4 regions of the Rahnella sp. GSA61A genome follow, and region 1 is predicted to be linked to each of the others. Evidence: predicted binding sites of a transcription regulator. Region 1 holds the regulator's gene; each other region holds the start of a gene.
What was found. The regulator CRP, encoded in region 1, controls carbon source genes, mostly activating them, when cyclic AMP is high. The targets are predictions, from matches to a motif close to ATGTGANNNNNNTCACAT.
Positions count from the first base shown of each region.

Region 1 (7,635 bases):
TGGCATATCCGGGTGAAGTTCCGGCGCATTAAACAGGTTGTTCTCGCTGCCCGGCCCGTCGTAGAGCAGTCGTTGTTGACAGCTTTGCAGCGCGATTTCGCAGGTCTGTAAATACTCCGTCGCCAGTTTTTCCGGCAGCATGTAATGCTCGCGGGCGAGGATCGTCATCGCGTTGATATGCTCAACCACAAACTGACTGTGCGTCACCCACAAACGCATATCCGCCAGATAATGTGAGTTAAAACCCGGCTCCTGCATCGCCTGATTTAGCGAAGTGAACAGCTTATTGTGCGCCTGATTGACCTGCATACGGGTGTACGCCAGTTTGGCGGTGTCGGGGCTTTCCTCGAGCAGCAGGCGGATAGCGTCCTGATAGATTTCCAGCGCCTGGTGTGCATTCTGGCGCAGCAAACCGCTTTGCCATTGCGGCCACAACCAGATAGTGCCACCAAAGGCCAGCGCGCAGCCGATCAGGGTATCGACCAGTCGTGGTACCAGAAAATGCACGCCGTTCATCGCCAGCAATTGCAGGGTATACACTGCAGTCACCGTCATGCCGACCATCGCCAGTCCGTAGTTTTTGCGCAGAACGGTATAGGACAACAGGGTGATCAGCAGCATGCACAGCAGCGTGGTGCCTTCCGGCAGTTCCAGTTTGAGCAAGCCTGAGGCAATCAGCAATCCGGCCAGCGTACCGAGTGCACGGTGCTGGATCCTCACCCGCGTGGCGTTATAACCGTTCTGGCTGACCAACATGATAGTCAGCAAGATCCAGTAGGGTTTGGGCAAATTGAAGAACAGACCCAGACTGCTGCCAATCGCCAGAATAATGCCCAAACGTGCGGCATTACGCAGTGCCACGGATTTGAAGGAAAGATAGCTTTTCAGCGCGGGCCAGAAGGGCAAACGCGGCTGGGTGTTCATCAGGTCACGTTTGTACAACGGCCGCTGTGTGCGTAACAGACGGGCAATGCGGCTGAAATGGTAATAACAAAACTGACCTACCGGATTGTCCGGGTTGCGCGCGGCGATTTTCTCCAGCGCGGTCAGCTCATTGGCCATCGTAAAGCGCCCGGATAAACGGTGATAAAGAATATCGTCGGCAATCACCCGAAGACGGGTGGAAATCACCTGTGCATTTCGGCGGATAACCGCTTCGGCATGGCTTTCCTCCACCAGTTTCTGCACTTCTTCCGGCTGATGCAGGCTCACTGTAATGTGCTCCTGCAAATCGAGCGCCACCTGAAAACGCTGAAATAGCCGCTTATGGTGATGATGATGTCCGTGCTGGGGCAACATGTGTAATTGCTGATAAAGCAGGGCAATCAGGTCGATAACCTGCTGCTGGCGGGCTAGCAGTGGGGGTAACGCGGTTTCGGGATCGGTGTGTTGCGTCAGCAGGCTGTACTTGGCTTCGAAATAATCCGCGAGTTGCAGATAGAGCTGGCTGAGCGTTTCGCGCATCGGCTGTTCTTCCGAAATACGAAACCACGCCCAGTTAAACAATCCGTACCAGGCTGTGCCAGCGGCGAACAACACCGGGGCCTGCCACATCGGGCGCACGCCCACCATACTCAGCGTGAAGATAGTCGCCACCAGCGCACCGGGCAACAGGCGCGCATGCAGCGGGCTGATTTCACCGGTGACGCCGAGCAGTAACGCCAGCGACAGCATGATCAGCGGCAGCGGTATATGCCAGCTTTCGAGCATCAGTTGCAGCAGAAGGCTGCTCACGGCAAAGAGTGAACCGCCGACGAGCAGGCGTTTGAAAAAGCGTTTATGCGGGGTATCCAGACCGGCGATGTTACAACAGGCCGGGCAGAGGGAAAACAGCAGGCCCATTTGCAAATTGCCAAACAGCCAGCAAATGCCAACAGGTAAGCACAACACCAGCGTCTGGCGCAGCGCGTAGTTCACTTCAGGATGGTAAAACAGTCTTCGCCATAGCGTCATGGGTAAAGCTTAGCCCATAAAAAAGGCGCGACAGTGTTTTGCCGCGCCAATTTTTGAGGGATTAACGTGTGCCGTAAACGACAATCGTTTTACCGTGTGCGGAGATCAGGCTTTGATCTTCCAGCATTTTGAGAATGCGTCCGACTGTTTCACGTGAACAACCGACGATTTGGCCAATTTCCTGGCGGGTAATCTTGATTTGCATCCCGTCCGGATGGGTCATTGCATCAGGCTGTTTAGCCAGATTGAGCAAGGTTTGAGCGATACGACCGGTAACGTCAAGGAAGGCAAGGTTGCCGACTTTCTCTGACGTCACTTGCAGACGGTTGGCCATCTGCGCGGAGAGACGCATCAGAATATCCGGGTTAACCTGAATCAGCTGGCGGAATTTTTTATACGAAATTTCAGCCACTTCACAGGCAGTTTTAGCACGTACCCAGGCACTGCGTTCCTGACCTTCTTCGAAGAGTCCCAGCTCACCGATGAAGTCACCTTGGTTAAGGTAGGACAGTATCATTTCCTTGCCTTCTTCATCTTTAATCAGGACAGCAACTGACCCTTTCACGATGTAGTAAAGCGTTTCGGCTTTTTCACCCTGGTGAATCAGCGTACTTTTAGAAGGATACTTATGTATATGACAGTGAGACAGGAACCATTCAAGAGTCGGGTCTGTTTGTGGCTTGCCGAGAACCATTTGCTATTATCCTCTGTTGTTATCGCTGCCCAAAATCACAGGGCTCAGAGTTCCCTGTACGGCACTTCAAATCCAAAGCGCCCTTTCAGCATATAACTCTCCAGAAATGCTGCAAGCGGATGTCGGAGTGCAACAGCCTGTTTATTGCTGTCATCACCGTGGGTTCTGTACTTAAACCGCAAAAACCGTCACCGCAATTTACTGGAAAGTATGTTTCGGCTTTGTTTGTAGCACAGGTTTGAGATGCTGTCTTCTGTTGTCTCGCTTCAGCATGATGGCGATCGGGTTACGTTGCCAGATTTTAGGTGAAAGGGTACTCTGAGAGCAGATTTCGACAAGTTTATTCACCGGGAGAATAGTTCATGCATGCACGTGTCAAATGGGTTGAAGGACTGACATTTTTAGGTGAGTCTGCATCGGGTCATCAGATTTCAATGGATGGAAACGCGGGTGATAAAGCCCCAAGCCCGATGGAAATGTTACTGATGTCCGCAGGGGGGTGTAGTGCAATCGACGTGGTGTCAATTTTGCAAAAAGGTCGTAATGACGTGCGTGATTGTGAAGTGAAGCTGACCTCACAACGCCGCGAAGAAGCGCCGCGTCTGTTCACTCACATCAATCTGCATTTTATCGTCACCGGTAAGGATCTGACCGATAAGATTGTTGAACGCGCAGTCAGCCTGTCTGCCGAAAAATACTGTTCTGTGTCTCTGATGCTGGGGAAAGCGGCCACAATCACCCACAGCTTTGAAGTGATTGCAGCCGAATAAAGTTTACTCGATCTTCTTGCCTTCCATCAGGCGCTGCACCAGCGGCGCCATGATCAGCTCCATCGCCAGCCCCATTTTGCCGCCCGGCACCACCAGTGTTTTGATGTGCGAGATAAACGACCCTTGCAGCATGGCCAGCAGATACGGGAAATCGATGTCATCCAGTCCCTGAAAATGAATCACCACAAAGCTTTCATCCAGTGACGGAATGGCTTTGGCGGCAAACGGGTTCGAGGTGTCGATGGTGGGTACCCGCTGGAAATTGATGTGTGTGCGGGAAAACTGCGGCGTAATGTAATTGATATAGTCATCCATCGAACGCACGACGGAATCCATCACCGCTTCACGGGAATGCCCGCGCTCGCCGGTATCGCGCACCAGTTTCTGGATCCATTCGAGGTTGACGATAGGCACTACGCCGACCAGCAGGTCGACCTGCGCGGCAACGTCAATTTTGTCCGCCACCACGCCACCGTGTAACCCTTCGTAAAACAAAATATCCGTCGGTTCCGGCAACGCCTGCCACGGCGTAAAGGTACCCGGCACCTGATTGTAGGGAACGGCTTCGTCATAAGTATGCAGATACTTACGTGAACGACCAGTGCCTGTTTTACCGTATTCGATAAAGCTTTTTTCCAGCAAACCAAAGTCATTGGCTTCCGGCCCGAAGTAGCTGATATGACGTCCCAGATCGCGCGCCTTGCGTATTGCCGCATCCATTTCAGGACGGGTGAAATGATGAAAACTGTCGCCTTCCAGTTCCGCCGCACGCAAACCAAGCTGCTGAAATATTTTACGAAATGCCACGCTGGTGGTCGTGGTGCCTGCACCGCTCGAACCGGTCACGGCAATAACAGGATGTTTGGCTGACATAATGCGCTGTTCTCCATAAAGGTGATGCAGGCAGGCGAGACGCGGTCTTTTCTGTGGTCGAAGTTCTGGCGTCAAGGCTGCGCATAATTAAGCCTATTGTTACCATATTTATTCGCGAAGCCAAAGAGGGCATCACTATTCTAAACCCGCCAGCAACGGTTGGATCAGCGGGTCCTTCTGGTGGAACAGAGAAACAATGTCATGCAGCGCCTTGCCTGTGTACTCCTTTTTCCACGCCAGACTGAGCGGGGAAGGGGCGCGCGGATAGCGGATTTGTCGGGCGATCAGCTCGCCGCTGTCGAGATATGGCTGGCACAGATGGCGCGGCAGAAAACCGATACCCATTCCCTTCAGGTGACAGGCCAGTTTAGTCGCCACATCTGCCACGATGATCTGCCGTTGCCCGGTCAGCAACCAGGCTACCCGCTTGTTCAGATGGCGCGAGGTGTCTTCCACATTGATGGCAATGTACTGACGCAACACCGCTTCTTCCAGCATGCCAGTGATGTGCTGCAGCGGATGAAAGGGCGCATGAACAAAAATCCAGTCCACTTCACCCAGCGGCAGCAGATTCACGGCGTTAGAAAGAGATTCGGTGCCGGTGACGCCAATCGCCAGCTGAAAATCTTCGTACAGCAGCGTATCCCATACCCCCATGTAAATCTGTCGTGTGAAAGTGAACTGCGTGAACGGGTAGCGCTGCGTCAGACAGCTTAATAACGCCGCCAGAGTTTCAGGGCAGTACATCAGATTGTTCACCACCACATTCAGCTGGCGCTCAATGCCGTCGTTAATCTGCTGCAGTTCTGCCGGTACACCCTCCAGCCAGGTTAGCCACTGGCGACATCGTTCAAGCAGATGCTGTCCGGCGGGCGTCAGCGACACCGTACGGGTCGTGCGGTTGAGCAATAACGTCCCGGCACTGTCTTCCAGCATCTTAATTCGATAGCTGATGGTCGCGGGCGTTTTATGCAGCATCTCTGCCGCGCGGGAAAAGCTGCCTGTTTGTGCGACGTGCATAAAGGTTTTAATCGACTCCTCATCCAGCATAGGTCACCCGAAGTAATGTTAATGCATTGAATGAAAAAGATTTTATAGATTTAACCGGATGAGAATTGTGGACTTCATCAATTTTATGGAATCTTTTTCCATATTTCGATTGAGCAAGTTGGAAAAAGTTTCTACAGTAATTGCATTGAGGATAAATCCGCCAATCTGGCGGGCTTATCTCACCGGTTTTATTTTAAATGCAGGGATGAATGCCATGGAACTTCCGGTTTACCCGCTGACCCAGGCGGCCTTCGCGGCTTACGGCGATGTGATTGAGACGACAGGTCGCGATTTTTTTCATATCAACGACGGCAAGGTTGAGCGGTACCACGATCTGACCAACGTGGAAATCCTCGGGCAGGATCGCCCGCTGGTCAGCATCAACCGCGCCCAGCCAGCACCGTTGCCCATTGTGGTGACGCAACTCGAAAAACACCCGCTCGGTTCACAGGCGTTTGTGCCGATGCAGGGCGAGCGCTTTATCGTGATTGTTGCGGCAGGGGGCGAGACGCCGGACATCTCCACGCTGAAAGCCTTTATCACCAACGGCCTGCAGGGCGTGAATTATCACCGGAATGTCTGGCACCATCCGCTGTTTGCGTTTGAGACGGTGACGAATTTTCTCACCGTCGATCGTGGCGGCGCAGACAACTGTGATATCAGTCAGTTACCTCAGGGCTATCAGCTTATTTTACCCGTTGCGGCGGGATTAAAGTCGTGACGCTATAAAGCATCTTGCATAAGATACAAGCATCTGAAAACAAGCGAAACGCGGGCGCTCAGCGCCTGATGCTGGAGAAATGTGAGATGGCCGAAGTAAAAAAACGGGGGCGTCCTAGCCAGCCTGGTTCTGGTTCGCAAAAGGGCGCTCAGGCCTTAGAACGCGGCATTGCGGTGTTGAATTATCTGGCGCAGTCCGGCGGCAGTTCTTCTGTCAGCAACATTGCAGAGAATTTGTCGCTGCCCCTTTCCACCACCTTTCGACTGCTGAAAGTGCTGGAAGAGGCCGATTTTGTTTATCAGGATGCGCAACTGAGCTGGTGGCACATTGGCTTACAGGCGTTTACGGTCGGATCGTCTTATATCCATAACCGGGATGTATTGTCAGTCGCCGCGCCTTATATGCAGCGCCTGATGTTGTTGTCGGGCGAAACGGCCAATCTGGCGATCCGCAACGGTTTCGAAGCGGTACTGATCGGCCAGCGGGAATGCCAGTCGATGGTGCGGATGTGCGCGCCGCTTGGCAGCCGTCTGCCACTGCATGCCTCCGGTGCCGGGAAAGCGTTGCTGTATTCGCTGGATGACGAGGCGCTGATGAGCCTGATGATGCAGGCGGGGTTGAAGAACTTTACGACGCACACGCTGGATAATCTGAATGCGTTGAAAAAGGATCTGCAACACGCGCGTCAGCAGGGTTTTGCACAGGACAGCGAAGAGCATGTGACAGGGCTGAACTGTCTGGCCTCGGCGATTTTTGACAGCAATAACAATGCGGTGGCGGCGATTTCGATCTCCGGCCCCAGCTCCCGCTTAACGACGGAGCGTTTTACCGATTTAGGCGAACTGGTGCGGGATACCGCGCGTGACATCAGTCTGGCCCTGGGCCAGCGCCACTAACCGGTTCGTCCTGCGATCCCCGCTCTGTCGTGAGCGGGATTTTTTTCAGTCAAATTAAAGTTGGAAACTTTTTCCGTTATTTTATGCAAAGCGGAATTACCTGAGGATTTAGCTATGGCTCGTATGACAGCTGCACAGGCAGCAATGTATGTGTTGGAAAAAGAAGGGATCACCACCGCGTTTGGTGTACCGGGCGCAGCGATTAACCCGTTTTATAACGCCATGCGCCTGCATGGAAAAATCCGTCATGTGTTAGCCCGTCATGTGGAAGGTGCATCGCATATGGCCGAAGGTTATACCCGTGCGAAAGCCGGGAACATCGGCGTGTGCCTGGGGACGTCTGGCCCGGCGGGTACCGACATGATCACCGCGCTGTATTCCGCCTCGGCGGATTCCATTCCGATCCTGTGCATTACCGGTCAGGCACCGCGCGCCCGTCTGCATAAAGAGGATTTTCAGGCGGTGGATATTCAGGCGATTGCCGGGCCAGTGAGCAAAATGGCGGTGACCGTGCTGGAACCTGCGCTGGTGCCGCGTGTCCTGCAACAGGCGTTCCATCTGATGCGCTCCGGTCGCCCCGGTCCGGTACTGGTCGATCTGCCGTATGACGTGCAGACCGCCGAAATCGAATTCGATCCGGAAACTTATGAATCGCTGCCCGCTTACAAGCCTGCCGCC
Region 1 is NZ_JAHXYO010000008.1:15,855-23,489, reverse strand. It holds gene LC431_RS12170 (YccS/YhfK family putative transporter) at 1-1,953, opposite strand, end outside; gene crp (cAMP-activated global transcriptional regulator CRP) at 2,015-2,647, opposite strand; gene LC431_RS12160 (OsmC family protein) at 3,010-3,417, shown strand; gene LC431_RS12155 (phosphoribulokinase) at 3,421-4,290, opposite strand; gene allS (HTH-type transcriptional activator AllS) at 4,426-5,340, opposite strand; gene LC431_RS12145 (ureidoglycolate lyase) at 5,555-6,061, shown strand; gene allR (HTH-type transcriptional repressor AllR) at 6,148-6,957, shown strand; partial or broken gene LC431_RS12135 (thiamine pyrophosphate-binding protein) at 7,072-7,635, shown strand, end outside.

Region 2 (7,635 bases), on a different contig from region 1:
CCATCGCGCGGGCGATATCGGCAAAGCGGTGAGGTGCACTGGCGCGGTTAAACTCTTCGACAACCGGCAGCAAGATGGCATTACAGACGCCGTGCGGCAGATTATGTGTCGCGCCCGGCTGATGCGCCAGTGCGTGAACCAGCCCCAAGCCTGCGCTGTTAAATGCCATACCGGCCAGATATTGTCCCTGCGCCATTTTCTCGCGGGCTTCAATATCATCGCCGTGATCGACTGCTTTTGGCAGCCATTGCGTGATAGTTGAAATCGCGGCGAGCGCGGTCGGATCGGTCAGAGGATGTGCGCCGACAGAAACATAGGCTTCGATAGCGTGGGTTAGCGCATCCATGCCGGTAGCAGCGGTGACACTGGCCGGGATTTTGAGCATAACCGCCGGGTCGTCCACTGCAATATCCGGGATCAGATTGGCGTCGATGATCACTTCTTTCACCTGACGCTGGCTGTCGATGATCACCGCATTGCTGGTGAGTTCTGCGGCTGTGCCCGCTGTGGTATTAATCGCCACCAGGAAGACACCCGGTTTGGTAACTTTGCCGACACCGGAATACATTGTGGCGGGCCCCGGATTGGCGGTCAGAATTTTGATGCCTTTTGCGGTATCAATCGGGCTGCCGCCGCCGAAAGCGATCAGGTAATCGCACTGGTTTTCCTGATACAAACGGAAACCTTCATCAACGTGAGCAGAGGTTGGATTGGGTACCACGCCGCCGTAAATAGCGTAAGGCAGTCCGGCCTGTTTAAGTGCGGAGAATAAACTGTCGAGCAGACCCAGTTCGATTAACTGGCCATCGGTAACGATAAGCGCTTTGCCGTGTTGCTTAGTCGCCAGCATCGCAACCATATCTTCGATTGCGCCCTGACCGTGGAGGCTGATTTTAGGAAGTGCCAACATGAAACTCATAAAAATTCCCTCTATAGAGTAAGTAAAATAGGTGTCCTGTTGTGCGCTGCTCCGCGGTCTTTGCCATTTCCTGCTACGGGAAACATCCACTGTTCCCCGTGCAGGATTTATGAAGTCTGGAGCATAAAGTGCCTGATCAGGCTTTCAGTGCGGCCTCAAAAGGCGTGACGTCAAAACGTTTGCCAAGCGCAATCAGTTCATCGGTCTGGATGGTTTGTTTCATTCCACCCATAGAAATCACTTTCACCAGGATCTCCGCCGATTTTTCAGCAGTGTCGATCAGGCCAAAAGCGTCATCCAGCGTCGGGCCGCAACCGAAGATACCGTGGAATGCCCACAACACCAGGCTGTGATGTTGCATCCGGTCGGAAGTGGCTGCGCCGATACCATCGGTACCCGGCACCATCCACGGTACAATCCCCACGCCGTCGGGGAAGACCACCAGACATTCGGTGCTGCATTCCCACAACTTGCGGGTGATCTTGGCGCTGTCGAGCTCAAGCACGTACGTCAGTGCGATCAGGTTGGTCGCATGGCAATGCATGATCACGCGATCCTGACCGTTGGTGACACGTTTACGCACAGCGTGAGATTGCAGATGTGAGGCCAGTTCAGAGGTTGGCAGACCGCCGGCGGTCAGACCCCACAGGATTTTGTAGCTGGCGCCTTTGTCATCAAGCTGAATAACGGTCAGCGCTTCTGACGGGGCTAATTGCACGTTACGGAAAAACTTACCGGAACCGGTCACGATGAAGTATTCGTTGGCCAGATCAGGCGCATGCTGAGTCAGTTCAACCTGGCGCGGCTGGTCGTAAAAATCATTTTTATAAGGTGCGACGTCTTCCGGTAACAGGCGCATGCTGACGTTGCCGCCGTTACGTTCATCCCAGCCTTTCAGCCACATATCGGTGGTCGCTTTGACCATGCCTTGCACAAACCACGAGCTAAATAATGTTTTCATCGGTTCTTTCCTGCGAATAAGGTGAATGCGTTTCTGTTGCGTTCGGCGGCAATTAACGTTTTGCCAGCACGCTGGTTTCGTAATGACGGACGGTATCCAGCCACTGACCGCCAACCGGTACATCGTGACGCTGACAATACATGTCCCACACGGCCTGCCATGGCAGGGATTTTTGTTCTTCCAGCAGAGCCAGACGTGCGGTGTAATCGCCTTCGGCTTCCAGTTTTTTCAGTAAATCGGTCGGTTCGAGCAGGGCTTTCAGCAGGGCTTTTTTCATGTTGCGGGTGCCGATAACCCAGGCAGCGATGCGGTTGATCGAGGCATCGAAGAAATCCAGACCGATATGAACGCGGTTGAACAGGTCATGGCGCACGATTTCGCTGGCGATGGCCTGCGTTTCGTCGTCCAGCAGAACTACGTGGTCACTGTCCCAGCGTACCGGACGGCTGACGTGCAGCAGCAGGCGCGGCACATACAGCATCGCAGCAGAAATTTTGTCGGAGATCACTTCAGTCGGGTGGAAGTGGCCGGCATCGAGGCACAGCGCAGTGCCGCGGCTGGCAGCGTAACCGAGATAGAATTCGTTTGAGCCGACGGTGTAGCTTTCAGAACCGATGCCGAACAGTTTGCTTTCAACGGCATCGATGTGTTCGGTGATATCAAACTTCTCAGAAATCACTTCATCAAGTGCGCTCATCAGGCGCTGGCGCGGTGCCAGACGATCGACGGTGATGTCTTTCATGCCATCCGGCACCCAGATATTCATCACTGACGGCGTGCCCAGTGCGCGGCCAAATGAGGCAGAGACACGGCGGCTGGCCTGACAATGTTCAATCCAGAACTGGCGAATTTCCGGGTTTGCGTGTGACAGCGTGAAGCCGTCGGCGCTCAGCGGGTGTGAGAAACAAGACGGGTTGAAGTCCAGACCCAGCTTGTTTTTCTTCGCCCAGTCAACCCAGCCGGTGAAGTGCTTAGGTTCAATCTCATTACGGGCAACGGGCTTATCGGACTCCAGATAAATCGCATGCAGATTCAGCCGGTTAGGGCCAGGGATCATGGAGATCGCCAGTTCTAAGTCAGCACGAAGCTGCTGAGCGTTGCGCGCTTTGCCGGGATAATTACCGGTCGCCTGAATACCGCCGGTCAGGTTGCCCTCAGGGTTTTCGAAGCCAGCGACATCATCCCCCTGCCAGCAATGGATAGAAACGGGCAGGGTATCAAGTTGTTTGATTGCAGCTTCGGCATCAATACCCAACTGTGCAAAGCGTTCTTTGGCAAGTGTCCATGCTTGATCGATAGATGAAGTCATACTGCGAGTTCCTCATTGACGTGACAGAGCGCCTGAAAACGGCGCCAGTGAATAGCGAAATCCGCGTGAATACGTGGAATGTAGTGGTGTTGCTCAAAATTCGTGGCAACAATGCGACGAAATTCAGCGGTATCTTTGACGGCGTTTAACGCCATCAGCTGGCAGCCGATATTGCCAAGCGTTGAAGCTTCCACCGGGCCTGCGCTGACGCTGACCTGACAGACATCAGCACAAAGCTGATTCAGGAACTGGTTCTGACTGCCGCCGCCAACGATGTGGATATCTTCCAGCGGTGTCCCTTGTAAATCAGCAAGTTGCAAGGCGATTTTGCGATACAACATGGCAAGGCTGTCGAAAATACAACGCGCCAGTTCAGCTGGCGACTCTGGCACCGGATCACCCGCCTGACGACAGGCATCGCGAATGGCATCCACCATAGAGGGGGGATTGATAAAACGATCTTCGTTCGGGTTAATCAGATAAGTGAACGGCGTGACGTTTTTAGCCAGCGTGATTAATGACGGTAAATCCTGGATGTTCAGTTCGCGGCAAACCCGCTGGAACAGCCATAAGCCCATGATATTGCGCAACACCCGATAGCTGCCGTCGATACCGCCTTCGTTGGTGATATTGTCGTGGAGTGCCTGGGCATGGTTAAAAGCGTGCGGGCTTTCAATGCCCATCAGCGACCAGGTGCCGGAACTGAGATAGGCGCTGTGTGAACTGGTCAGCGGGGCGGCAACCACCGCGCTGGCGGTATCGTGCGTTGCGACGCTGAATACCGGTACGCTGCGTCCGCGAGGGCTTTTCCACAGTCCCGGGGAGTTACCCGGCTGTGTAGGTTTTTGCAACCAGCGGCGCGGCACACCTGCAAGTTTCAGCAAATCTTCATCCCAGTCACCGGTGGCGAGATTGAGCATCTGTGTGGTGCTGGCGTTGGTGTATTCCCAGTTCAGTTTTCCGGTGAGGCGGTAAAGGAAATAATCCGGGATCATCAGCATGTGGGCTGCTTTACTGACGATTTCAGGCTGTTGTTCGCTCAGCGCGCGCAACTGGTAAAGTGTGTTAAACGGCATGAACTGAATGCCGGTTTTCTGGTACAAATTCTCGCGGCCAAACTGCTGTTCCATCCGCGCCATCACGCCTTCCGTGCGGTTGTCACGATAAGCAACCGGCAAGCCGACCCGCTGCCCCTGTGCATCAAGCAGGACATAATCCACTCCCCAGGTATCAATCCCGATACCGTCAAGCTGAACGCCGGACGCGTCGAGGCGATTCAGCCCTTCAAGTATGTGTTTCTCCAGCGCATCAAGGTCCCAGGTATCGTGGCCATCAACGCGGATCAGGTTATTAGGAAAACGGTGGATTTCTTTCAGTGTCAGCGTCGCTGCCGGATCGGGATCCTGACGGGTAAACGTCGCCAGCATCACCCGGCCGCTGGAAGCGCCGAGGTCAATAGCGGCAAGATGGTGTGTTCTCATAGCGGCCATTCCTTATTGAATATGTGGCCAGTGTAGGGGAGGTGCCTGAGGGACACCTTCCGGTGATTGCCACCGGTTTTGGCGGGATGGCAGCATTAAAAAGGTAGATGCGAGGCAGATCACATAACGGTTCAAAGCTGACTGAAACAGGGTTTTGCCGCGCCGGAGTAAACCGGAATACGCGATTGTGATCTTTGCCGCAGATCTGCATCACGACAGGCTGAATCTTTGAAATATGACCGTTTATGGCGCTTTTATTGCCGTGGTTTGAAGGCAAAACCGCAGGGCGCAGGGTAGGGTTGGTTCCCGAAGCACAAGGATTTTGAACCGGAGGTGATACATGACGTTACTGAGAGGTGATGATTATTTTGCGGCACCTGAGCTGACTGTGACGGTTGAGCGGCGGCTTCCGCAAGATGTATTCCCGGAGCACTACCATGATTTCCACGAAATTATGCTGGTGGAAAGCGGATCGGGTGTGCATATCTTCAATGACAACCCTTATACACTGACGGCCGGTACGGTCTGTTTCGTGCGCGCCAGCGATCATCATCTGTTTGAAAATGTGGATAACCTGCGGCTGACCAATGTGCTGTTCCGCTCGCCGAAGGCGTTCCGGTTCATTCAGGACGTCGGCCACTTCCTTCCTCAGGAACATCACTATCAGTCACAGGTCCACTGGCAGCTCAGTCCGTGCGTGCTTCAGCAGGTACTGAACTGCATCACCCAGCTTGCAGCGTTGCCTGACAGTGTTGAAATGGAACACATCGCGACCCGTGAAAGTCTGTTTTTACAACTGCTGATCCTGCTTTATCAGGACTGTTTCCAGTCACAATTGCGAGATACCTCGGAAAACAGGGTCAATCAACTTTTGCAATGGCTCCAGTCGCATTACAGTGAGGACGTCAACTGGACCGAGGCTGCAGAACGTTTTTCGCTGGCGCTGAGAACATTACATCGTCAGATGAAGCATTACACCGGCATGACGCCACAGCGGTATCTCAACCGACTGAGGTTGCTGGAGGCGCGCCGTCGTTTACATCATAGCGATCAAAGTATTACCGACATCGCCTATGCCTGCGGCTTCAGTGACAGTAACCACTTCTCGACACAGTTTCGTCGGGAGTTTTCGGTGTCGCCAAAACTCATGCGTGATCAGTTGCGTTAAACGGCACCTCTCGCGGTTTCCGGTATTCTTACCTGAGAACTGCCTCGTTTATTTTGTCGTCAAACGGGTTTGAGATTGCATCTATGTCATTGAAATTGAATAAAAATGACTTCTTCCTGACCAAAATGAATTCGGTCGTGGTGGCTGAACGTCACCCGCAGGCCGACTTTCCGAGTCATGACCATGATTTTGATGAACTGGTCATTGTCTGGCGTGGTAATGGTCTGCATGTCTGGAACGACATCCCTTATCCCATCACCTGTGGTGACTTGTTTTATATTAATTCGCGGGACCGGCATAGCTATGAGTCAGTCAACGAACTGGCACTGGATAATGTGCTGTTTTGCCGTGAGCGTTTCGGGCTGGCAGCCGACTGGTCGCAATTATTACCGGGCGAAAATGTCAGCCAGGAACAACGTTACTGGCGTTTAAGTACGCTTGGCATGGCGGTTTTGCGCGATAAAGTGGATGAGCTTGCTAAAGAGTGTATGAAATCGGAGCCGCTTTCGATCCAGCTGAGTGAAGCCCTGTTGATGCAACTGGCACTGTTGTTACTGCGTTTTCGTCAGCGGCCGGACAGTGGCGCGTTACCGGATGCGCATCAGCTGGATCTATTGCTGATGGCTCTGCGGGCAAATATCTCCGCTCCCTTCCATCTTGAAACGTTTTGTCTGCAACATCAGCTCAATCCGCGTGCTTTACGTTCGCTGTTCAAGCAGTACACCGGCATGAGCGTGACCCATTATTTACGTCAGTTGAGGCTTTGCCGGGCGATGAGTTTGCTGCGCTACGGCAACATGACGATCAGTGACGTGGCCGCTGAATGCGGCTTTGATGACAGTAACTATTTTTCTGTGGTGTTCAGTCGTGCAAGTGGTGTTTCGCCGCGGGACTACCGGCAGCGTTTTACACAGCAGACCGGCAAAATCCTTTTATCCTCAACGACAGCAGAATAAGTTCTGCTGTCGTTGAGAAACGTAACGCTTACAGTGCCATACCCAGACCGACAATATTCGCCGCCAGAATAATCACCAGCGCACCGATACAAAGAACGCGTACTGGTTTTTTGCCTACCCCGAGCCATTCTTTCAGCACCAGACCGACGATGCCTCCGCACAATACGTAGAAACTCATATGCAGCATCCAGCTCATGTAATCATATTCTGCAGGGATGCTGGCATGGCCCCAGGCGTAGAAGAAGAACTGCAGATACCACATCACGCCGCCAATAATGGAAAAGACCGCATTGGTGAGCAGCAGGGATTTCGCTACCGACATATCGGCGCGCAAAGAGATTGTTTTACGTGTTGCCAGGCGGATAAAGCAGAAACCGAGGTTAACGACTGCACCGCCGCCCATAATCACCACATAACTTGGCAGGGCGACGTACAACGGATCAATCCCGAGTTCGCGTGCTGCTTCGTGCATTGGCACCGCAGCGCTCATGGCGAAAGACATCCCTGCGGAGAAAATCCCGCACATTACAGCCAGAATCAGCCCTTTTCGCAGATTGAACTCTTCAGCTTTAATGCCCAATGCTTTTTCTTTCAGGAAACCCGCATAGCTGACAATTGCCACACCGATGACCGCAACAAATACGCCGAGCAGGGTAAGCTGGCCACCTGTTGTGCCAAACAGCATGCCAATTTTGCCCTGTAAAACAGGCGTCATCAGCGTCCCGATAATCAGGGTAATGCCGATGGCGATGCCAATCCCCATCGACATACCGAGGTAGCGCATGGTCAGGCCGTAGTTGATGTTACCGATGCCCCACATGGCGCCAAACAGGAAAATGGG
Region 2 is NZ_JAHXYO010000001.1:395,750-403,384, reverse strand. It holds gene fucO (lactaldehyde reductase) at 1-919, opposite strand, end outside; gene rhaD (rhamnulose-1-phosphate aldolase) at 1,056-1,880, opposite strand; gene LC431_RS01750 (L-rhamnose isomerase) at 1,933-3,189, opposite strand; gene rhaB (rhamnulokinase) at 3,186-4,670, opposite strand; gene rhaS (HTH-type transcriptional activator RhaS) at 5,011-5,838, shown strand; gene rhaR (HTH-type transcriptional activator RhaR) at 5,922-6,794, shown strand; gene rhaT (L-rhamnose/proton symporter RhaT) at 6,823-7,635, opposite strand, start outside.
Region 2: rhaB (rhamnulokinase) is a predicted target of CRP. The motif match lies at 4,778-4,795, and genes of this name have one in related genera.

Region 3 (7,635 bases), on a different contig from region 1:
GCTGGCGGGATCAGCACATCCAGAATACGTTCTTCGGCCAGTTCTTCAGCACGATAACGGTTTTTCTCAATAGATTGCAGGCGCACCATTTTTACGGCGGAATCGGTCAGGTCGCGGATAATTGAATCCACTTCTTTACCGACGTAACCGACTTCCGTGAATTTAGTCGCTTCTACTTTGATGAACGGCGCGTTAGCCAGCTTCGCCAGACGGCGGGCAATTTCGGTTTTACCGACACCGGTCGGACCGATCATCAGAATATTTTTCGGGGTGACTTCGTGGCGCAGCGCTTCATCAAGCTGCATCCGGCGCCAGCGGTTACGCAAAGCAATAGCCACGGCGCGTTTCGCTTTATCCTGGCCAATGATGTAACTGTCTAACTCGCTGACGATCTCGCGCGGGGTCATCTCAGACATAATTTTCGATCCTTACGCTTTAGAAGACAATTCTTCGATAGTGTGGAATTGGTTGGTGTAGATGCAGATGTCACCGGCGATGCTCAGCGATTTTTCGACGATGTCGCGCGCTTCAAGCTCGGAGTTTTCCAGCAACGCGCGTGCAGCAGCCTGGGCATACGGGCCACCGGAACCAATGGCAATCAGATCGTTTTCAGGCTGGATAACGTCACCGTTACCGCTGATGATAAGCGAGGCGTTTTCATCGGCCACGGCCAGAAGGGCTTCCAGACGGCGTAACATACGGTCGGTACGCCAGTCTTTTGCCAGTTCAACGGCGGCTTTCACCAGATGACCCTGGTGCATTTCCAGTTTGCGTTCGAACAGCTCAAACAGCGTGAAGGCATCAGCCGTGCCGCCAGCAAAGCCCGCGATCACTTTGTCGTTATACAGGCGACGTACTTTTTTGACGTTGCCCTTCATGACGGTATTTCCCAATGTGGCCTGGCCATCACCACCGATAACGACCTTGCCGTTGCGGCGTACACTTACAATTGTTGTCACGAGCGGTTCCTCGTTGCAGACGGAAAAGATCCCCGCAGGTTTGCGGGACACTGAACGTGTCTCACAAACTTACGGGGCATATTGAAAGTATAGATTGGGGAAGGATTACGGGTTTTCAACCCCCGGTTGCGACGGGAATGCAACCGGAGATGCCAGCGCCTTTGAGGCGCGATAGTGTGCTGTCAGCACCAGAACGGCTGTTGTACGGGCCGATGACGACGCGACTCCAGCCACCGCCGGTGGTGATCCGGCCTTCAAAACCTTCGAATGCCAGCTTGGCGCGCTGGGATTCCGCCTGCTCAGATCCTTTGAACGAACCGCACTGAACCACAAAGCGCTGGGTTTTTTCCTGTGCTTTCGGTTTTTCCGGCTCAGCCTGGGTAATGGTGGCTGGCTGTTGCGGTTTCGGTGCTTCTTTCACCGGCTCTTTCACTTGCGGCTTCGGTTTTGGCTGAACGGGTTGCGTTTGCACCTGGGCCTGAGGCGCACGTACCGGCTGCGTTTGCGGCGTATACGTTGGCTGTGGCTGAACCTGACGCGGCTGAGTTACCGGCTGCTGCTGCGCGTACGTCGGCTGCTGTTGCTGAACCTGACGTTGAGTATGCGCCGGTGCCTGCGTGGCCTGATTCGGGTCGTTATACGGCACTTCAGACAACTGTGTTGGTGTCTGGCGCATATCGGCCTGCATCTGTTCGAGAAGCTGGCGCTGTTCAGGCGTCAGTTGTGTTTTGGATTCGACCTGTCCGCCCGCCGTCGGTTCTGTCGGCGTGGTGACGCCCATCTGGCGGTTTTCCAGTTCTTTAATGTAGCGCCAGCGTTCTTCTGGCTTAGGTGGCAATCCATTACCCGGACGGACAGCGTGCGTCGGCAACACTGTCGCTTCTTCATGTTTATTGTGCGCAATAAAATAGAGGCCACCGACAAACACCACCAGTACCGCAACGGCTAACACCACCATGGTTTTGGAGATCGTTGTGGAACTGCGTTTTTTACTCCGGCTGGTACTTTTCCGCCGCGCTCCTGAGCGCCCACGGCTTACATAGTCTCTTTGTGCCACTATCGTTTCGCTGTGTCGTGATGAATGAAGAAGTGCGTCATGTTACTCAACCCTGAACATTTACTGAAATTAAAACTGTTGAACAGCATAAAATCGGACTCACGCTTTTGGGGCCGCAGTGCTTTCCCGCACCACCAGCTCGCTATCAAGCAGCAGCGAACCGTTTTGTACCGGATTTCCCTGTAACTGCTCAAGTAATAATAACATGGCCTGACGGCCAAGCTGGAATCTCGGCTGCGCAACGGTCGTCAGCGGAGGATCGGTATACTGGCTGGCCTTGATGTCATCGAAGCCGACAACCGACAAATCCTGCGGAATGCGCAGACCCATTTTTTTCGCCTGGAACATGGCACCAATCGCCATCACATCGTTGTGGCAGAAAATCGCCGTCGGCGGCACGGGCAGAGCCATCAACTCGGTGACGGCTTGCGCCCCCGATTCATAGCTGAAATCGCCATGAATGGTCAGCTTGCTCTCGACGCTCAGTCCGTTGCGGCGCAGCGCCTGCACATAACCTTGTGAACGGTACTGGCACAATGGCATATGCTTTGGCCCGGCGATGCAGGCAATACGCTGATGCCCCAGCTTGAGAAGATAATGCACAGCTTCGAACGCGGCCGTCAGGTTATCAATGTGGACTGTCGGCAGTTCAAGTTCCGGCGCAAATTCATTCGCCATCACCATCGGCGGCAGATTGCGTTGTTCTTCTTTGCTGGCATCGAAAGGTAAATCAGAGCCGAGCAGCAGCATTCCGTCAATTTGCTTGGTAATGATCAGATTGATAAAGGTTTTCTCTTGCTGATTTTGCTGAGCACAATCACCGATCAACACCAGATAACCGCTTTCGGCGGCCGTGCGCTCGATCCCCTGGATCAGATCGGCGAAAAACGGATCGCAGATGTCGGGGACGATCACCAAAATAGTGCGTGATTCATTACGCTTCAGGTTGCGGGCCAGGGCATGAGGAGAATAACCGACGGCCATGACGGCCTGATCAACTTTCTGGCGAGTCGCGGCGGAGACTTTCTCCGGATTCATTAATGCACGGGATACGGTTGCTGTTGAAACGCCTGCCTGTTCAGCCACATCTTTCATTGTTGCGGCGGGTAATTCTTTCTTGTGCTCCAACGTCTCTCTCCTTGCAACAGCATCAAACTGAGACAACAACATCAACATTCCTCACCTGGCTACGCATGATGTGTAGCTCATCACATTCTAAACAGAATGTGAGTAGGATTTGTTACCTAATTTGCATTAAAAGTGTGACCCAGATGCTTTTTTCGATGCATCACGCAAAAAACCTGACTATTCACGCAAATTCGCTTTTGGAATCAGCTGTCAATCGGATCGACATCCAGTGTCCATTTCACTTTTTTGGCTTGCGGCAGACTTGAAATCAGCGGCTGAGAGCTTTTGATCAGATGCTGCAAAACGCGCCGTGAAGGATGCTGCAATAAAAGCTGCCAGCGGAAACGTCCGCTGCGTTTGGCTTGTAAGGCAGGAACCGGCCCCAGGATCCACAGCGAATCATCTTTCAGCGGACTGGATTCGAGCAGATTACGTAACTGCTGAAGGAACAGCGCAGATTGCTGATTATCGTGGTCTTCCGAGCGGATCATAATGTGGCTGGTATAAGGAGGAAGGAAGACGCTTTTGCGCTCCGCCAGGGTCTGTCTGGCGAACTCGTCGTAGCCCTGCTGCAACAGCACCTGTAACAGCGGATGTTCGGGATGGTGAGTTTGCAATACGACTTCACCCTGTTTGCCTGCACGTCCGGCACGGCCTGAAACCTGCGTATAAAGCTGGGCAAAGCGCTCGGCAGAACGGAAATCTGCCGAGAACAGCGCGCCGTCGACATCCAGCAATGACACCAGCGTAACATCAGGGAAGTGGTGCCCTTTTGCCAGCATTTGTGTGCCGATAAGAATACGTGCGCCGCCACGATGGACTTCATTCAGATGCTGTTCCAGCGAACCTTTCCGGCTGGTGGTATCGCGGTCAATGCGCGTGATTGGCGTATCCGGGAACAACGGCGCCAGTTCGTTTTCCAGCTGTTCTGTACCGACGCCGACCGAGACCAGTTGTGTTGAGCCGCAATGCGGACACTGATGCGGCACGGCGCGCTGACTGTCACAATGGTGGCAACGTAACTGACGCTGATTCTGGTGCAGAGTGTAATAGTGGTCACAGCGCTGACATTCGGCTATCCAGCCACACTCATGGCAAAGCAGGGCAGGCGCATAGCCGCGGCGGTTGAGGAACAGCATCACCTGATTATCGGCTTTCAGATGTTCCTGCATTTTCTGGATCAGCGGTTGAGACAGCCCGACTTTCAGCTGCAACCCTTTTAAATCCAGCAAATTCTGACGGGCGAGTTTGGCATTTCCGGCACGTTTGGTCAGTTTGAGCTGACGATATTTCCCCAGTTCAACATTGTGCAGCGTTTCCAGCGCCGGGGTTGCCGAGCCCATAATAATCGGGATATTTTCAGCGTGAGCGCGGTACACCGCCAGATCGCGGGCGTGGTAGCGCCAGCCTTCCTGCTGCTTATAAGAACTGTCGTGTTCTTCATCAATGATAATGACGCCGAGGCGCGCAAACGGCGTAAACAGCGATGAACGGGTGCCAATGACGATGCCCGCTTCGCCATTGCGCGCCCGCAGCCAGACGGCGAGGCGTTCGCTGTCGTTCAGGCCGGAGTGCAGCACATCCACCGGCGCACTGAAACGTTCGCGAAAACGTGCGATGGTTTGCGGCGTCAGGCCGATTTCCGGCACCATCACCAGCGCCTGCCGACCCTGCGCCAGAATGTTTTCCAGCACGCTCAGATACACTTCGGTTTTACCTGAGCCGGTTACACCGGCCAGCAACCAGGCGGAAAATTGCTGATCTTCACTGCGGATCGCGCCGACGGCGGTGGCCTGCTCGGTATTGAGTCGTAAACGTTCGCCGATCACCGAGAAATCCTGGCGCCAGTCGTGCGTGGCGGGCGCAATACTGCGTAAATCCGTCAGCCCTTTGGCTCGTAATGCCTGCAGGGCCGTATCGGTAAGATCAAGATCGGCAACCTGATGACGATACAACGGTTTTTGCATCAGTGCTGCCATCGCCTGCTGTTGTTTTGGCGCACGTTTGAGACTGTCGAGCGGCGTAGCGCGCCCCTCCTCGGTGGCGAACCATTGCCACAGCGGTGTAAGCTCAGCGGCTTTCCCCTGACGTAACAACACCGGCAGCGCATGGAACAGCACTTCGCCTATCGGGTAATGGTAATAGTCGGCGGCCCAAAACAAGATGCGCCACAGATCAGGGGTAAACAGGCTGGAGCTGTCGAGGACTTCCCGCACCGGTTTCAGTTTCTCCAGGCCAAATTCGCTGAAGTCGCTGACCTGAGTGACGATGCCAATGGCGTCGCGTTTTCCGAAAGGCACACTGACCCGGCAACCCTTTGAAACCTGCATATCAGGCGGCAACAGATAGTCGAAAGTACGGGCGAGCGGGACGGGTAAAGCAACGTGGGCAACAGGCATTGGGGGTCCAGACTATAAAAAAATGACGAGATAGTGTACACTGTGTCCTTCGAAATGCATGAACATGATTGCGCGGTTGTCAGAGATTCTGTATGATTCGCCGCCTTTGGTGCATTTCGTACTCAAAGCCTATCATCCACTACGCGTGGTGTCTGACAGAACAGGGTTGGATAGCGACGCGGCCTTAAGAAGAGGTTTTCCATGAAACAAGGTATTCACCCTAAATATGTAGAAGTTACTGCAACTTGCTCATGCGGTAACGTTATCAAAACTCACTCAACTGTGGGTCACGATCTGAACCTGGACGTTTGTGGCGAATGCCACCCGTTCTACACTGGTAAGCAACGTGAAGTGGCTACCGGTGGTCGCGTTGACCGCTTCAACAAGCGTTTCAGCGTTCCAGGCAGCAAATAAGCTTCGCTTGAGAGCAAAAAAAGGCGCCTTTGGCGCCTTTTTTGTTACCTGTCGTTTGACGTCCCGCCAGATAAAATGCCCGTTCCCGCACTCTCTTTCTTCGCGCAGATACTGAAAAAACGCGCGACGGGAGCCGCACGGTCTTTCAGCACATCTTTGCGATGTTGCGATCAGTATTCCCAGGTATCAGGATCCACACCCAGTTCACGCATCAGGATCTTCGCCGCTTCCGGTATTTCGTCACTGCGTTCTTTACGCAGGTCTTCGTCATTCGGCAAAGGCTGACCGGTGAAGGCGTGCAGAAAAGCCTCACACAATAATTCACTGTTGGTCGCGTGACGCAGGTTGTTTACCTGGCGACGGGTGCGTTCATCGGTGAGAATTTTGAGGACTTTCAGCGGAATGGATACCGTGATTTTCTTAACTTGTTCGCTTTTCTTACCGTGTTCAGCGTAAGGGCTGACATATTCGCCGTTCCACTCAGCCATGGGACACCTTAAATTTATCAAAAAATAAAATTCTGAAAACCGCGTGATTATGCCCGATTTTCACTGTTCTCACTAAGTAAATGTCGGAATTTAACAGGGACATTTCACGTTTTTCCCTGCGGCACTGTTCATTTTGTTACCTTGAGCTTACGTCTCCCGGCACGACAGATCTGCCTGACATCTTCATTAACGCCATAATTTTAGCGGGTATTGCGCTGTTGCTCAATCTATACGCAAAGAAGTTTAGATGTCCAGATGTATTGACGTCTATAAATCCGGACGTTACTCTTTATATCCTCATCCTTCGCAATTCGTCAGGAAGAAACGATTATGACGCACAAGCAAGCCACCATTGCCGTGGGCAGTGGCCTGAACAATGATCAGCAATATGGTTGTGTAGTTCCGCCAATCTACCTTTCCAGTACCTATAACTTTGAAGATTTCAATCAGCCAAGAGCCCATGACTATTCACGTCGCGGCAATCCGTCACGGGATGTTGTCCAGCGTGCGCTGGCTGATCTGGAAGGCGGCGCCGGTGCGGTTCTGACCAGCAGCGGTATGTCAGCCATTCATCTGGTGTGTACGGTCTTTCTGAAACCTGGCGATTTACTGGTTGCGCCGCACGACTGCTACGGCGGCAGTTACCGGTTGTTCGACAGCCTGAGCAAACGTGGCGCGTATCGCGTGCTGTTTGTGGATCAGGGTGATCCACAGGCGCTGGCCGATGCGCTGAAAGAAAAACCGAAGCTGGTGCTGATTGAAACGCCGAGCAATCCTTTGCTGCGTGTGGTGGATATTCAGGCGATTTGCGACGCGTCCCGCGCCGCCGGTGCCCTGACAGTGGTGGACAACACCTTCCTGAGTCCGGCGTTGCAAAATCCATTGCAGCTTGGTGCGGATTTAGTCGTCCATTCATGTACTAAATATCTGAACGGGCATTCTGATGTGGTCGCCGGTACGGTAATATCTAAGACCGCAGAACATGCGACAGAACTCGCCTGGTGGGCGAACAACATTGGCGTTACCGCTGCGGCCTTTGACAGCTATCTGTTATTGCGCGGTTTGCGCACGTTAACGGTTCGCGTGAAACAGCAACAGGAAAATGCACTGGCAATTGTTGCTTATTTACAAAAACAATTGCAGGTCAAAAAGCTGTATCATCCGTCGCTGCCGGAAAACCAGGGACATGA
Region 3 is NZ_JAHXYO010000032.1:23,874-31,508, reverse strand. It holds gene hslU (HslU--HslV peptidase ATPase subunit) at 1-416, opposite strand, end outside; gene hslV (ATP-dependent protease subunit HslV) at 429-959, opposite strand; gene ftsN (cell division protein FtsN) at 1,075-2,016, opposite strand; gene cytR (DNA-binding transcriptional regulator CytR) at 2,116-3,144, opposite strand; gene priA (primosomal protein N') at 3,348-5,543, opposite strand; gene rpmE (50S ribosomal protein L31) at 5,745-5,957, shown strand; gene metJ (met regulon transcriptional regulator MetJ) at 6,128-6,445, opposite strand; gene metB (cystathionine gamma-synthase) at 6,776-7,635, shown strand, end outside.
Region 3: cytR (DNA-binding transcriptional regulator CytR) is a predicted target of CRP. The motif match lies at 3,213-3,230, and genes of this name have one in related genera.

Region 4 (7,635 bases), on a different contig from region 1:
TACCAATCACGGGCTTGTTGTAACGTTTAGCCACCCGTGCCACACCAATTGGCACTTTGCCATTGATGCTCTGACTGTCAATCCGCCCTTCACCGGTAATCACCAGCGTGGCATCTTTCACCAGTTCATCCAACCCCAGCGCATCGGTGACGATCTCAATGCCCTGGCGCAGTTCGGCATGACAGAACCCGTAAAGTGCCGCTCCCATGCCACCAGCAGCACCAGCTCCGGGAACATGCTCAACGTCGATACCCAGATCCTGTTTGATCACCCGGGCGTAATGATGCAGATAGCCGTCGAGCTGTTCGATCATCTCCGGTGTTGCCCCTTTTTGCGGGCCAAAGATGGCAGAAGCTCCGTCCTTGCCGGTCAGTGGATTCGTGACGTCACAGGCCACTTCAAAGCGGCATGTTTTAATTCGCGGATCCAACCCGCTGATATCAATGTGGTGCAGTTTTTCCAGCTCGCCTCCGCCCTGACCAATAGATTTGCCATCTTTGGTCAGCAACTTCGCGCCCAGCGCCTGCATCATGCCAGCGCCACCATCGTTGGTAGCGCTGCCACCAATCCCGATAATGCAGTGTTTTACGCCGTGGCCGAGAGCAGAATGGATCAGTTCACCTGTACCATACGACGTGGTTTTCAGCGGATTACGTTGCGCCGGAGGAACACTTTCCAGCCCGCTGGCCGCCGCCATTTCGATGAAAGCGATTTTCTCATCACCTGAAAGGCCAAAAAACGCTTCAAGCGGGGTGCCCAGTGGTCCGGTGACATTCACCTTCACCACACGCCCACCGGTAGCCGCCACCATGGCCTCTACCGTGCCTTCGCCGCCATCGGCAACCGGCAACTTGACGTACTCTGCCTCGGGGAAAATCTCACGGAACCCACTCTCGATGGCTTTTGCCACATCCAAAGCAGACAAACTTTCTTTGTATGAATCCGGTGCGATCACTATTTTCATAAAGTCATTACCTTCATAAACTGCACGCGCCGATGTGGAAAAGCGTCCTGTCAGTTTTGCATCCTGCCTGAAGGGCCGCGCGCCGGCCGTGTTCATTCAGCGCCGCGCGTCCGCCGCAGACTAACGGGTAACTTCAACCTTCGCTAAGGTTTCATAATAGCGTGCAATAGCGCTATGGTCAGATTGCCCATGACCATCCGCTTTCAATGCCTGCATCATTTCCATGACCAGCGAGGTCAGAGGCAGTTGTGCGCCGACGCTGTGTGAGGTGTCCAGTGCGTTCGCTAAATCTTTGATGTGTAAATCAATACGGAAGCCCGGTTTGAAGTTGCGATCCATCACCATCGGCGCTTTCGCTTCCAGCACGGTACTGCCTGCCAGACCACCACGAATTGCCTGGAAAACCAGATCCGGATCCACGCCCGCTTTGGTTGCCAGCACCAGTGCTTCTGACATCGCCGCAATGTTCAGCGCCACAATCACCTGGTTCGCCAGCTTGGTCACGTTGCCTGCACCAATATCACCGGTATGCACCACCGAACCCGCCATGGATTTCATGATTTCATAGCATTTATCAAACACGGCTTTGTCGCCACCCACCATGACAGACATAGTGCCGTCGATGGCTTTTGGTTCACCACCGGAGACCGGCGCATCGAGCATCGCGATTTGTTTAGTGGCCAGCGCCTCACTGATTTCACGACTTGCCAGCGGCGCGATAGAACTCATGTCGATGAAAATGGTGCCCGGACGAGCGCCTTCAATCAGACCATTTTCGCCCAGCGCCACGTCTCTCACCTGCGGCGAGTTTGGCAGCATGGTGATGATCACATCAGAAACCGCAGCCACCGCTTTTGGTGTGTCTGCGGCTGTCGCGCCGAGTTGGACAATTTCGCCGACGGTATCCTGATTGCGGTCCATAACGACCAGCTCGTAACCTGCTTTCAGCAGGTTTTTGCTCATAGGCTTGCCCATGATGCCTAAACCAATAAAGCCAATTTTCATTCGGGTATCCTCTTTATATTGATGTAATGAGAGCGGATCACTGGGTGAAGCGATCGCACAGCGCCTGTGTGCCTGCACGGAAAACGCCTAAATCACTGCCGACAGCCACGAAGGTCGCGCCCCACTCCAGATAACGGCGCGCATCCGCTTCAACCGGTGCCAGAATACCGCTCGGTTTGCCATGCGCTTTTGCACGCGCAAAAATGTGACGGATAGCGGCCTGCACGTCCGGGTGTCCGGCGTTGCCCAGATGCCCCATGCCTGCGGCCAGATCACTCGGGCCGACGAAAATGCCATCGATGCCATCAACGGCAGCAATCGCGTCCAGATTATCGACGCCCTGCTGGCTTTCGATTTGCACCATCACCGCGATGTTGTCATTGATGCTGTTGAAGTAATCCGGCACGGTGCCGAACATGTTGCTGCGGTGGGAAACGGAAACGCCGCGGATCCCGGCAGGCGGATAACGGGTCGAAGCAACGGCCAGCTCAGCCTGTTCCTGTGTTTCCACAAACGGCACCAGGAAATTGTAGAAACCGATATCCAGCAGACGTTTAATCACCACCGGATCGTTGAATTGCGGACGAACTACCGGCGCGCTGCGGCTGCCTTTCAGCGCCATCAGCTGCGGCACAAAAGTGCTAACATCGTTTGGCGCGTGTTCGCCGTCGAGCAGCAGCCAGTCAAAACCTGCGAGGCCAAGCACTTCGGTTGAGATCGGGCTGGATAATGCTGACCAACAGCCAATCAGGGTTTTCCCTTGCAATAAGTCCTGGCGGAACCGGTTTGGAATCATTTGATTACTCATATCTGACCTCATAAAAGGGGGCAGAGCCGGGATGCCCGGATTACCCCGCATCGCAATTTACTATTTCTTAAGTTCCAGACGTTTGATATCGCCGACCACCAGCAGATAGCAAAGCATCGCCATCAGTGCTGAACAGCCCACAAAAATTAATGCCATATTGAAAGAATGCAGACCTTTCACGATGTAGCCGATCACCAGCGGCGTCACGATGGAGGCCACGTTACCGAACACGTTGAAGATGCCGCCGCACAGACCGATGACTTCTTTTGGCGCAGTATCCGCAATCACTGGCCAGCCGAGCGCTCCGAAGCCTTTACCGAAGAACGCCAGCGCCATCAGGGTGACGACCAGTACGTTATTGTCTGTGTAGTTACACAAAATGATGCTGGTGGCTAATAACATGCCCAGCACGATAGGAATTTTACGCGCCACGGTCAGCGAGTAGCCGCGTCTGATCAGAAAATCTGAGAACACGCCACCCAGCACACCGCCCGCAAAACCACACAGCGCAGGAATTGCGGCAATCATCCCCACTTTAAGAATAGACATGCCCTTTTCCTGAACCAGATAAATCGGGAACCAGGTCAGGAAGAACCACGTAATACTGTTAATGAAATACTGTCCGAAGAAGATCCCAAGCATCATGCGGCTGCTCAGCATCTGACGAACGTAGCTCCATTTCGGGCCACTTTTCGCGCTGTCCGTTTTCTTGTGGTCGATATCAACAACGGCACCGCCGTCTGTCAGATACTCCAGCTCACTTTTAGAAATATGTGGATGTTCCGGCGGGTTGTGAATGAATTTGATCCACACCAGCGTCAGGACAAAACCCAGCACGCCCATCACGATGAAAACATGTTCCCAGCCCCAGGCATAAGTCAGCCAGCCCAGCAAAGGCGAAAACAGTGCCAGTGAGAAATACTGTGCGGAGTTAAAAATCGCGGAAGCCGTGCCGCGTTCAGTGGTCGGGAACCAGGCAGCCACAATACGGGCGTTCGCCGGGAACGATGGAGCTTCGGAGAAACCGAGCATGAAACGCAACATGAACAGCGTCAGTGCGCCGTACGCCAGCGGGAACCAGCCCACAAAACCCTGCAACAGGGTGAACAGCGACCAGAAGAACAGGCTGTAGGTGTACACTTTTTTGGAGCCAAATCTGTCCAGCAGCCAGCCGCCGGGCAATTGCATAATCAGATAAGCCCAGCCGAACGCGGCAAAGATTTGTCCCATGTCGGCAGCATCCAGGCCCAGCTCACGCGCGACCTCGGTTCCCGCGATAGAGAGCGTGGCGCGGTCAGCGTAATTCACCGCCGTGATTAAAAAGATAATCAGCAAAATATAGTAACGGATATGGGTCCGTACCTTACTTTGCGCGATTGTCCCGGACTGAGATTGAATGTTCATGGTGACCCTCATTGTCATAATGCGAAAATTTTTCAGGGAGCTCACCGTTATTGAAATAACGTTTTTCGTTCACCTGTGGTTATTCGCCGTACAGCGTCTTAATTCGAAACAGGCAATAAACACTTTATTTATGATCGCCTGAAATTTACCTGTATTACTTTCAACGTCACCTTCAGAGGGCCAATACAGTATAAAAAGGAGGCCACGAAATAACACTGTGCATTCGCCCAAGAATAGCCCCGTTGATTGTGACTATTCTTTTGCATCCACACATCGGTGTGGGAGGAGAATCACAGATTGTGCGGAACCGATAACCGCTCAAATCAAAGGGTGATTTACATCACATTTATTCTGTCACCTGCCACACAGAATGACGTTCATCGGGCAAAAAGCTGGTCAGTTGCACAATGAGGTTGCCGGAAGACTGCCTTATAATGGATGCCATACCCTGTATTACCAGAGCATGTTTACAAGAACATTATTGAGCGTCAACTTCAGATAATTTACCGGAATTTTTTGTTCCGGGATGTTTAATAAACGCGGAGACAGTTATGTCACGTAATAAAGATAAAGAACACGCTACCGAAGCGCTTTTTATTAAAGTTCATGAAAGCGATAACGTGGCGATTATTGTGAATGACAACGGCTTAAAAGCCGGCACCCGATTTGCGAACGGTCTGGAATTAATTGAGCATATTCCGCAAGGCCATAAAGTGGCGTTAGAACCCATTGCTAAAGGCGGCGATATTATTCGTTACGGAGAAGTCATTGGTTATGCCGTACGGGATATCGCGCAGGGCAGCTGGATTGATGAATCCCTGGTGGAATTACCGGTCGCCCCTGAACTTTACAGCCTGCCGCTGGCCACCCGTGTGCCACCCGCGCTGCCACCACTCGAAGGCTATACCTTTGAAGGCTACCGCAATGCCGACGGCAGCGTCGGCACCAAAAATCTGCTGGGAATCACCACCAGTGTGCACTGCGTGGCGGGCGTAGTGGATTACGTAGTGAAAATCATTGAACGTGATTTGCTGCCGAAATTCCCCAACGTCGACGGTGTCGTGGCACTGAATCATTTGTACGGTTGCGGTGTGGCGATTAACGCCCCTGCGGCCATTATCCCGATCCGTACCATCCACAATCTGGCGCTGAACCCGAACTTTGGCGGCGAAGTCATGGTGGTCGGTCTGGGCTGTGAGAAGCTGCAACCCGAGCGCCTGCTGGAAGGCACGCCGGATGTGCAGGCGATTTCACTCGATGACACGCACATTGTGCGTTTGCAGGATGAGCAACATGTCGGTTTCCAGTCGATGGTTGACGATATCCTGACGGTCGCACAATTTCATCTGGAACGCCTGAACCGCCGCCAGCGCGAAACCTGTCCGGCTTCCGATCTGGTTGTGGGCACACAATGCGGCGGCAGTGATGCCTTCTCCGGTGTCACCGCCAACCCGGCAGTCGGTTACGCTTCGGATTTGCTGGTGCGCTGCGGTGCAACAGTGATGTTTTCAGAAGTCACAGAAGTGCGCGACGCTATCCATCTGCTGACACCGCGTGCAGCGGACGTCGACGTGGGTAAACGTCTGCTGGAAGAAATGGCCTGGTACGATAATTATCTGTCGCTGGGTCAGACCGACCGCAGCGCCAACCCGTCTCCGGGCAACAAAAAAGGCGGTCTGGCTAACGTGGTTGAAAAAGCCCTGGGTTCGATTGCTAAATCCGGTACCAGTGCGATTTCAGAAGTGTTGTCTCCGGGACAACGTCCGACCAAAAAAGGCCTGATTTACGCCGCCACACCTGCCAGCGATTTTGTCTGCGGGACACAGCAACTGGCTTCCGGTATTACCGTTCAGGTATTCACCACCGGACGCGGTACGCCATACGGCCTGCTTGCCGTGCCGGTGATTAAAATGGCAACACGTACCACGCTGGCAAACCGCTGGCACGATCTGATGGATATCAATGCCGGGACAATTGCGACCGGTGATGCCACCATCGAGGATGTGGGCTGGGAACTGTTCCATTTCATTCTGGACATCGCCAGCGGTCGCAAGAAAACCTGGTCAGACACCTGGGGCATCCATAATGCGCTGGCGGTGTTTAACCCGGCGCCGGTGACCTGAGTTACCGTTTTGCAGATAAACGAAAGGCCAGCAATGCTGGCCTTTTTTGTGCGTCTGATTTGATTCACAACTTACTGCGCCGCAGCGGCACCGGTTTGTTCTGCACCCACCAGCCCGACTTTCAGGTAACCGGCTTTACGCAAGTTATCCATCACGCTCATCAGCGTTTCGTAATCGACACTTTTGTCCGCGCGGAAGAAAATCGTACTCTGCTTGTTACCCTGAGTACGCTGATCCAGCATCGCGGTCATATTATCGCTGTTCACGGGCGTGTCGCCGAGGAACAGTTGCTTGTCAGCTTTCACCGACAGGAAAATCGGTTTCTCCGGACGCGGCTGCTGTTTTGCCGTCGAAGCCGGTAAATCCACCCGCACATCTACGGTGGCCAGCGGTGCCGCCACCATGAAGATGATCAGCAATACCAGCATGACGTCGATAAAAGGCGTGACGTTGATGTCATGCATTTCACCACTTTCGTCGATATCGTCGTTTAACCGAATAGCCATAATCTGTTCTTACCCTACGCGTAACTGACCTGTCTGACCGCGTGGCGCATTGCCTTCGCTGGCAGCCAGATCCAAATCACGGCCCTGTAACAGGATAATCTGCGCCGCCACATCGCCTACCTGATGACGGTAAGAGGTGATGGTACGGGCGAAAATATTGTAGATGACCACCGCAGGGATAGCCGCAACCAGACCCACAGCCGTGGCCAGTAAGGCTTCGGCGATACCCGGTGCGACGACCGCCAGATTGGTAGTCTGCGTCTGTGCGATACCGATGAAGCTGTTCATGATGCCCCATACGGTACCGAACAGGCCGACGAAGGGAGAGATTGCTCCGATGGTCGCCAGAATACCGTTGCCACGGCCCATGTAACGACCCGCGGCGCTGACGCGGCGCTCAAGGCGAAAACCGGTACGCTCTTTAATGCCGTTGTTGTCAGTCGATCCGGCAGACAGTTCCAGCTCGTTCTGCGCATCGCGGATCATCTGCGCGCTGATGCTGCTGGCAGCGAAACTTTCAGCCTGCTCGGCGGCTTCGTCCAGCGTACGAACGGAGGACAACGCATCAAATTCACGGCGCATACGGCGTTTGCCCGTGAAGACTTCCGCACCCTTGCTGAATAACAATGCCCAGGTGACCACAGAAGCCAGCAGCAGACCGATCATGACGGTCTTCACCACCACATCAGCGTGATGGTACATGCCCATAACAGACAAATCGGTTGGGATCACGGGTGCCGTCTCTGCTGGCGCGGGTTGCATCACCGGAGCTGGCGTTGCGTCACCGGTCGCCGGTGCGTCAGCCGTTGCAGGTTGAGTTGCTGC
Region 4 is NZ_JAHXYO010000015.1:84,098-91,732, forward strand. It holds gene LC431_RS18395 (glycerate kinase) at 1-964, opposite strand, end outside; gene garR (2-hydroxy-3-oxopropionate reductase) at 1,085-2,023, opposite strand; gene garL (2-dehydro-3-deoxyglucarate aldolase) at 2,007-2,777, opposite strand; gene LC431_RS18410 (MFS transporter) at 2,838-4,181, opposite strand; gene garD (galactarate dehydratase) at 4,733-6,304, shown strand; gene exbD (TonB system transport protein ExbD) at 6,376-6,810, opposite strand; gene exbB (tol-pal system-associated acyl-CoA thioesterase) at 6,820-7,635, opposite strand, start outside.
Region 4: garD (galactarate dehydratase) is a predicted target of CRP. The motif match lies at 4,510-4,527, and genes of this name have one in related genera.